4 regions of the Faecalimicrobium sp. JNUCC 81 genome follow, and region 1 is predicted to be linked to each of the others. Evidence: riboswitches for the same ligand, from Rfam matches in the RefSeq annotation. Region 1 holds a riboswitch; each other region holds the start of a gene.
What was found. A riboswitch is a leader RNA that binds a small molecule or an ion and turns the genes downstream of it on or off. The one in region 1 is predicted to bind cyclic di-GMP.
Positions count from the first base shown of each region.

Region 1 (2,210 bases):
TATATTGATGCACTTGATTCTTTATACTTTGTACCTTGTGGTAATGTATCATTTATTACTACATCTTTAATATTCTCTTTATTTTGGTTTACAACAAGTGTGTATCCAATTTCATCACCTATATCTGTGACTATACTATTTCCTTTTTTATCATGAAACTTCGTATTTTCATATTTCTTAATCATAGGTACTTCTACCTTTTTAGTTTTTAGCATAGATGAACTTTCAATAGTCTTTCCGTTTATATTTAATATTGCTGTATTTTTATAAGTTGGAAACTCTTCATTTATATTAACGTAGTATGAAATATCATATTTTGAGTTTATATTTCCAAAGTTTATTACTAGTCCATCTTTAGTTTTCTCAGTTTTTAAAAGTAGTTCTTTTGTTACGTCTTTTTTATTTCCTATGTATGGTGTTTCTTCTATTTTTAAACTATTTATATCTAGTTCTAACCCATTAGGCATTTTATCTTTTAAGACTACGTTATTTAAATTAGAGTATTTCTCATTAATAGAAACAATAAACTCCCATCTTTTACCAACAGCAGGAGCAGGTATATTTGCAGTTAATATACCATCAACATAATGACTTGCATTTTGTGCATATTTATTTAAATATCTATCTACTGCAAGATTATGTTCTTGCTTTTCTTTTGGGTCATCTGTTACCACTGGATCTATATTTACTAAATCAACATCTAAATATGTAGTATCGCCATTTAAACTAGCTTCAACTCTAACTTTTTTATCTTCATCAACTTTAGGTGCAAAAGCTCTAATACTTAAATATCCCCCTATACCATTAGTAAGTGCTTTTTCACTTAAAGTTGCTACTACTTTAGTTCCTTCTACTATGACATTATCAAAATGATCTTTAGGATAAGATGGTTTAATATCTCTAAATCCATCTGGGAGGTTAAATGTTATTACATTTCCTCCTTCTTTTAATTTTCCTAATTCTCCCGTTATACTATAGTTTAGTGTAAATTTAACTTCATCATTTTCTTTTATAGGATTTTTATTGCTACTTATTGATAGGCTAATATTTTTATTTGTATCTAAGGCAAATACATTTATGACCGGTGACATAAGATTTATCATTAAACTAACTACCACTAACATTGTTGTAAATAAAAAACTATACCTTTTATTACTTTTCATACTTACACTCCCTCTATTCATTTTTTGCAATAAAAAACCGACTTTAAACAATAATTGTTTAAAGCCGGTTGCATCACTAACTCCATATATCCCAGATGCCCACATACAGAATATACTTCCTCGTTTCTTTAAAAAAAAAGACTTTAGACATTAATTGTCTAAAGTCGGTTGCATCATTAACTCCATATATTCCAGATGCCCACATACAGAATATACTTCCTCGTTCCTTTATATAAATAATAGCACATGTCTATGCTTATTTCTATATTAGTAAGATTTTGATACTATTTTATATATATTAATTGATATAGTAAGTTCTTATTTTTTTATTTAACTAGTTATATATTTATTTTAGATATAATTAATCATGTATAATTTAGGAACAATTATATCTTTTTCTAGCACTTATGTTTGTTTTAAGTTACAAACATAAGTTTGACTAAATATTTAATTTATAGTATTATGATTTTAAGTAAATAATAATACTAAATAACGATACATAACTTCGGAGGATAACATGATCAATAAAATAGGCAAGATAACAATATATGTAGATAATCAAGATGATGCTAAAAAGTTCTGGACTGAAAAGTTAAATTTTGTAGTAAAATTTGAACAATCAATGGGTCCCATGACTTGGTTAGAAGTTGGTCCAAGTGAAAGTGAATTTACAACATTTGTTTTATATGATAAAAAAATGATGCTAACTCAAAACCCGTCTGCAAATGTTAATCATCCATCTATATTACTAAGTACTACTAATATAGAAAAATCATACAATGAAATGAAAGAAAATGGAGTTGAAGTTGGAGAACTTATGATTATGCCTTATGGTAAAATGTTCTCATTCAAAGACCAAGATAACAATGAGTACTTATTAAGAGAAGATAAATAATAAAAAGCTCTAATCATTAAATGATTAGAGCTTTTCTAATTGTATTTTTTAGGTTTTTAGTGTAGTTTTGGTGTAATATATACTAAAGACATGTAAGTATTGCTATAAGAAGTTCTTTAATAAATTTTTTTATATCTGTTTCTGGTCCTTTG
Region 1 is NZ_CM132203.1:1,145,264-1,147,473, reverse strand. Features, by position in the region: gene JNUCC81_RS05780 (SpaA isopeptide-forming pilin-related protein) at 1-1,163, opposite strand, end outside; cyclic di-GMP riboswitch class II at 1,217-1,300, opposite strand; cyclic di-GMP riboswitch class II at 1,317-1,400, opposite strand; gene JNUCC81_RS05775 (VOC family protein) at 1,681-2,058, shown strand.

Region 2 (2,210 bases), 1.6 Mb from region 1:
GTATCAACTTTTTTACTTTCAAGCTCTTTTGTTATAGATGCTGCATCATTAGAATCTAATCCTGAGAAAAGTACTTTATACTTATTCTCTTTTAAATAACCTGTTCCAAATACTACTGCTAATATACCCGCTACCACTGCAACTATAATTGCTATTTTTTTCTCTTTTTTTAGTTCTAGAAACTGTTGTTTTTTAGTGCTTATAAAATCCTTTATTTTTTGTATAATTTCTTTTAAATTCATCTGCATACTCCTTGTCAATAGGCTACAATTGCACCCTATTTACTTCTTGATAAGCCTCATATAGTTTATTTCTAATTTCTAGCATTAGTTGCATTGAAATTTGTGACTCTTGCATTGTTAACATTACGTTATGCATACTTGATCCTTCACCCTTCACTAGACCTTCTATAGAACTATTGGCATTTACTTGATAATCATTGACTTTGTGTATAGCATCTTTTATGATTTGGGAAAAATCATTTTTTTCTTGAGTGTTTACTACTTCATTTTTTATTCCTTTTGCAAATATATTAGAATTTGCCCCTATACTTGTAATTGATTGCATAACTTCCTCCAAATTTATATTTATCTTCCTATTTCTAATGCCTTTGAAATTATATTCTTTTGAGCATTCAAAGTCTCAACATTAGATTCATAACTTCTAATTGCTGATAATACATCTGCTCGTTCTGTAAGAATATCAACATTTGGATATTCAACATATCCTTGAGCATCTGCATCCGGATGATCTGGTTTATATAGTTTTCTTAATGGAGATTTATCTTCTTCTATTGCTACCGTTTTTACACCTAACATCCCTAATTTCTCATCAAAGTTTTCTTGAAATACTGCTACTTTTCGTCTATAAGCTCCCCCATTTTCAGTTCTTGTCGTCTTTAGATTTGCTACATTTGATGATATAGTGTCAATTCTCATTCTTTCTGCTGAAAGTCCACTTGCACTTATTCTCATCCCACTAAAAATATTCATTTAATTACCTCCCTGATATTACACTCTTGATCATTGCTAACTTAATATTAGTTATATTAACTAGGGCATTATATTGAAGAGTTGTCGCTGCCTGATTTACCTTTTCACTTTCTAAATCAACATTATTACCATCTAATCTAACTATTGAAGTATCATCTGCCTTAACCTCTATTTTAGCCTTATCATCCATTTTGCCTTTTAGACTGTCTTCAAAACTCACATACTTTCTTTTATAATTTGGCGTATTTATATTTGCCACATTATTTGAAATAACTTTATTTCTTAAGTCTGTTGCATCTAAACCAACTTTTAATAAATTGTATATACTCATAACTCCTCCTATTTTTTAATCTAAAAAAACTACTCAGAAAGAGTAGTCTATATTATTTCATGGTATTATAATTCGTGTGTAATACAATCCACAAAACTAGAACAAAATTAAAAATACTTTTACACTACACTTTTATATACTTATGTTTGGATTATTCTTCCTAAATCATATCTAATATATATTATAACTCTTTTTTCGAGATAATTGTATGGATTCTAACAAAAATTTACAAATTTTATCAATTTTTATCAATTTTTTCATTTTTTGTCAATATTTTTCATACTTTTTCCTAATATATTTATATTTTTTATCATATTTGTATTTTTTCCGACAAAATATATCAGTTTCTAATTATTTCTCCGTGTTTGTATAAATTTATTATTTTTAAATTTGTTATAGCAATTATAATTAGTAGTTTTAATATAAAAAAAATACTCTGCAGCAGAGTATTTTTTCATATCAAAATGATAACAAAAAGTCTATTAACTCTTCGGCAGCTGGCTGGCATAGTTAAAAACGTTAGCCCCTATAGTTTTGCGTCCCTAGATTTCCCTAGGTTTGCCTATTAAATTTTATTTTTAGTTCTTTTTATACATATTCTAACATCTATGCTTATATTATAACATATTTTCCCATATATATGTACATATATATGGGAAAATATGTACATATATACACTAGAATATAAAAATATTTTTCATTTATTTATAATTAAATCAAAAATAGACATAATTTGGAATTATGTCTATTTTTGTTAAATTGTAACTACAATTATCTTAATAATTGCATTACACCTTCTGGCTGAGATTTAGCTTGAGCCATCATAGCTTGAGAAGCTTGAGTTAATAAGTTTAACTTAGATAAGTTCATCATTTCTTTAGCAACAT
Region 2 is NZ_CM132203.1:2,766,155-2,768,364, forward strand. Features, by position in the region: gene fliF (flagellar basal-body MS-ring/collar protein FliF) at 1-242, opposite strand, end outside; gene fliE (flagellar hook-basal body complex protein FliE) at 265-567, opposite strand; gene flgC (flagellar basal body rod protein FlgC) at 588-992, opposite strand; gene flgB (flagellar basal body rod protein FlgB) at 997-1,323, opposite strand; cyclic di-GMP riboswitch class I at 1,813-1,896, opposite strand; gene flgL (flagellar hook-associated protein FlgL) at 2,095-2,210, opposite strand, start outside.
Region 2: linked by a shared signal. The riboswitch ahead of flgB (flagellar basal body rod protein FlgB) and the one ahead of JNUCC81_RS05780 (SpaA isopeptide-forming pilin-related protein) in region 1 are both predicted to bind cyclic di-GMP.

Region 3 (2,210 bases), 550 kb from region 1:
AAAATTTATATAATAGGTGGACCTAATGCTATACAAGAAAGTGTGGTAAATGAAATATCAAATACTACAAATATATCTAAAGAAAATATAGTAAGAATAGCTGGAGATAATAGAGAAGAAACTTCACTACAAATAGCTAAGTATATACAAAATATAAGTGATATAAAGAGTTTATATTTAGTTAATGGATATAAAGGTGAAGCCGATGCTATGAGTATATTATCGAAAGCTTGTAAAGATAAACAACCTATAGTTATAACTAATGGAAATAAGTTAAATGAAGAGATTACTAAATGGATAATTAATTTTGGAAAAAAAGATATCTATATAATAGGTGGAGAGCAAGTTATGACGATAAATATTATAAGTAGTTTAGAAAACATAGCTGGAAATAGTTTAGAAAGTAATAGGATATATGGAGCAAATAGACAAGAAACTAATGCAAAAGTAGTTGAAAAATTCCATAAAAATATAGATACTATAATAATAACTAAATCAGATGAGCTTATAGATGCATTATCAGTAGGGAATTTAGCTGGTATGAAAAATGCACCTATAGTAATAGGAACTAATAAATTGACTGCATCTCAGGTTAAAGCTATTAAACAAAGTGGATATAAAAACATAATAGAAGTAGGTGGAAATATAAACTCAAATGTAATATCATCTATAAGATGATTTAAAAATATAATGTGAAATTTATTAACTCAAGCAAATAGGTATTCCATTTGCTTGAGTTATTTTTGACTTAAAATTATTATAGAATAAAAATAAAAAATAAGTTAAAACGTAAATTTTATAAAATTAATTAAATAAAAATAGTAAAATTAGAAAGCTAACTAAAAAAGTAAATAAAAGACGACAAAATTAGAAGTTTTTTCGAATTTAAACTTTGTTACAGTGATGAAAATTTAATTGAGAATTTATCATTGTAATAATAAATAAAAACCTATATAGATATGTCGTAAAAAATAGAATAAATTAGATTGAAAAGGAAAATGTTAAAATATAAAATCATAATATAATAAAATAAATTTAAAGTGAAATAAAGATGTTTTATATTATAAAAATAAAATTTAGGAACTGAGAAGTATAATCTGTATGTGGTCACTTGGGTTATATGGAGTTAGTAGTGAAATAGACTAATTTAAATAAAAAATATAGATATCTATATTTTTTATTTAAGCTGGTATCTTTTTATATAAAACTAAGGGGGAAATATAATGAAATTACCAAAGAAAATAGCATCACTTCTTACTGTGACATTAGTAGCAGGAAGTGGATTAGGAAACTTAACAACTGTGGATGCAGCACAAGGTGCAGCTAGCGAAACTTTAGTAGGAAAAGGTAGATGGGAAACAGCAATAGAAATAAGTAAAAAGGGGTGGTCTAGCGCTAAAGAAGCAGTAATTGTAAATGATAGTGCATTAGCAGATGCATTAACTGCAACACCTTTTGCAGAAGCCAAAGATGCTCCAATGCTTTTAACTCAAAATAATAAATTAGATGAAAGAATAAAAGCTGAGTTAAAGAGATTAGGTGTACAAAAAGTTTATTTAATAGGTGGAACAAATGTATTAAAAAAATCAGTAGAAGATGCTCTAAAAGCTGAAAAATTATCAGTAGATAGAATTTGGGGAAATACTAGATATGAAACCTCTCTAGAAATAGCAAAGAGATTAGATAGTACAAAAGATGTATCTGAAATAGCTGTAGTAAATGGAGATAAAGGTTTAGTAGATGCAATAAGTGTTGCGCCAGTTGCAGCTGATAAAGATATGCCAGTAATACTTTCTCACCCAAGTAAAGGAACACAAGTATCTGATGAATTTATAAAAGGAGAAGATATAAAAACTTCTTATATAATAGGGGGAACAAGTGCGGTATCAAATGAAATAGGTAATAAATTTCCAAACGCTAAAAGATTAGATGGCGCAAATAGAAATGAAACTAATGCAAAAGTTATAGAAACATTCTATACAGAAAAAGAATTAAAGAATGCTTATGTAGCTAAAGATGGTATGGCTAAAGAATCAGAATTAATAGATGGATTAGCTGTAGGTGTACTTGCTGCTAAGAATGATTCACCAGTTGTACTAGTTAGAAACGGATTAAATCAAAAACAAAAAGATGTAACTAATACTAAATCTTTTAAGACTATAACTCAAGTTGGAGGAGGAAGTAATAAAGCTGGATTTGATCAATTAAGA
Region 3 is NZ_CM132203.1:599,545-601,754, forward strand. Features, by position in the region: gene JNUCC81_RS02975 (cell wall-binding repeat-containing protein) at 1-678, shown strand, start outside; cyclic di-GMP riboswitch class II at 1,070-1,153, shown strand; gene JNUCC81_RS02980 (cell wall-binding repeat-containing protein) at 1,224-2,210, shown strand, end outside.
Region 3: linked by a shared signal. The riboswitch ahead of JNUCC81_RS02980 (cell wall-binding repeat-containing protein) and the one ahead of JNUCC81_RS05780 (SpaA isopeptide-forming pilin-related protein) in region 1 are both predicted to bind cyclic di-GMP.

Region 4 (2,210 bases), 1.3 Mb from region 1:
AAGAACAAACAATCATCATGATTATAATTGATTAATTCATATTCTTTATTACCCATAATATTTATAAATCTTTTGTCATTCATAACTATATCAAATACTTCGCATGGATTAGGCCCATCTTGAACAAAATCACCAAGATTTAAAATATAATCTATATCATATTTTTCTTCTATATATTTTAAGAATTTTCTTAGTGAATGAATATTAGAATGAATATCAGAAATAATGCATATTTGACCCATATAATATAGTTCCTCCTTTTCTGATTAAAAATACCTTATCATTATATAAGAATAATATTTTTATATATTTTTACAATATATAGTGTGTAAATGGTTATTTCTTAGACCTAAATGGTTATTTGAAAAATTTTAAAATTATTTTTAAATTATAGATATTTAAATATACTTACCTTTTATACCATAAAAAATAGCACTTATTTAGTAAATAAGCGCTATTTCTTATTAGAATAATTATCTAAATTTTTTATGTATTACATCATTATCATTTCTGTATATTTTTTAAATGATACTGGACGTGAGTAAAGATATCCCTGACCATAATCTATTCCAAGATTCATAGCTATATTATGATCATCTTGTGTTTCTATTCCTTCTATAACTACTTTACATCCTAAGCTTTTTCCCATATCAACAATTCCTCTTAAGACTTTAAGCTTTTTTTCTTTATTATCATTAGGCTTTGGTAAAAACTCTCTAGGTATTTTTATTTCAACAAAATTAATATTACATAATCTATAATAAGAAGAATATCCTGTTCCAAAATCGTCTATTGATATCTTATAACCTTTTTCATCTAATTTATTTATTGTTTCTATAATTCCTTCATATTCATTTATAGGGTCTGTTTCTAGTATTTCAAGTATTATTTGTTCTGGGTTAATTGAATATTTCTTTGTTATTCCTAATATGTCCTCATATATAGAAGGACTCTTTAATGTATTTATAGATATATTTATAGAATATGTGTTATAAATACAGTTACTTTTTATTATATCCTTACACATTTTTTCAAATACATGTATATCAAACTCATATTCTTTATCTAAATCTCTTATTATTTCTATAAATTCTAGTGGAGGTACTAACCCAAACTTGGGATTATACCATCTACTTAAAATCTCCCATGATATTATATTTCTATTTATTATATCGACTTTAGGCTGATATACTATGCTAAATCCAGGCTTATCATTAGATAAGATATCTTCTCTTATTGCCCAATATTTTTCTTCAAATTTATTTATATTCAAAGGCCCCATATTCCCTCCCATTATTTTATATAAAAAAAGACTAAAAACATCAGTAGATATTTTTAGCCGGTTGTACCAATAACTCCACATATTCTAGGTACCCATATACAGAATATGCTTCAAAGTATCTAACTATATATTAAACCCTATATGGTATATATGTCTATTCATTTATATGCATTTCTGTTTTTTTATAAAAATATGTTTCATATATAAAAAAAGCACATAAAATCTAGTTAGATTTTATGTGCTTTTTATAATTTATTTATTTATACCAAAGAATTTCTTAGCATTTTCTTTTGTAGCTTCACATACTTCTTCATAAGATATACCTTTTTCTTGTGCTATCTTATCTGCAACAAATTGAACTAATGATGGGTCATTTCTTTTGCCCCTATGCGGCTCTGGTGCCATATAGGGAGAGTCTGTTTCTATTAATAAATACTCTAGAGGTATTTCTCTTACTACCTCCCTAGTTTTTTTATTATTTTTGAAAGTTACAGTTCCTGGTATAGAAATATAACAACCCATTTTTATATATTCCTTAGCTAATTCTACATTTCCACTATAACAGTGTAGCACACATCCTATTTCAGGATTTTTAGTATTTTTGATTATTTCAAAAGTATCTCCATGTGCATCTCTATCATGTATTATTATAGGTAATTTTAATTCATTAGCTAACTCTATTTGCTTTTTAAACCACTCTTTTTGTACTTCTCTAGGAGAGTTATCGTAATAATAATCAAGCCCTATTTCTCCTATTGCTACTACTTTATCATTTTCAGTAGCTAATTTTCTTAAAGTTTCTATTGCAGTATCATCAAGTTCACCAACATCATGTGGGTGAACTCCTACAGCTGCATATATAAAATCATATTTCTTTGAAAGTTCAATAGCGCTTATTGATGTTTCTATATCTGCCCCCGGATTTACT
Region 4 is NZ_CM132203.1:3,690,151-3,692,360, forward strand. Features, by position in the region: gene JNUCC81_RS18035 (metallophosphoesterase family protein) at 1-242, opposite strand, end outside; gene JNUCC81_RS18040 (EAL domain-containing protein) at 494-1,282, opposite strand; cyclic di-GMP riboswitch class II at 1,329-1,412, opposite strand; gene JNUCC81_RS18045 (TatD family hydrolase) at 1,535-2,210, opposite strand, start outside.
Region 4: linked by a shared signal. The riboswitch ahead of JNUCC81_RS18040 (EAL domain-containing protein) and the one ahead of JNUCC81_RS05780 (SpaA isopeptide-forming pilin-related protein) in region 1 are both predicted to bind cyclic di-GMP.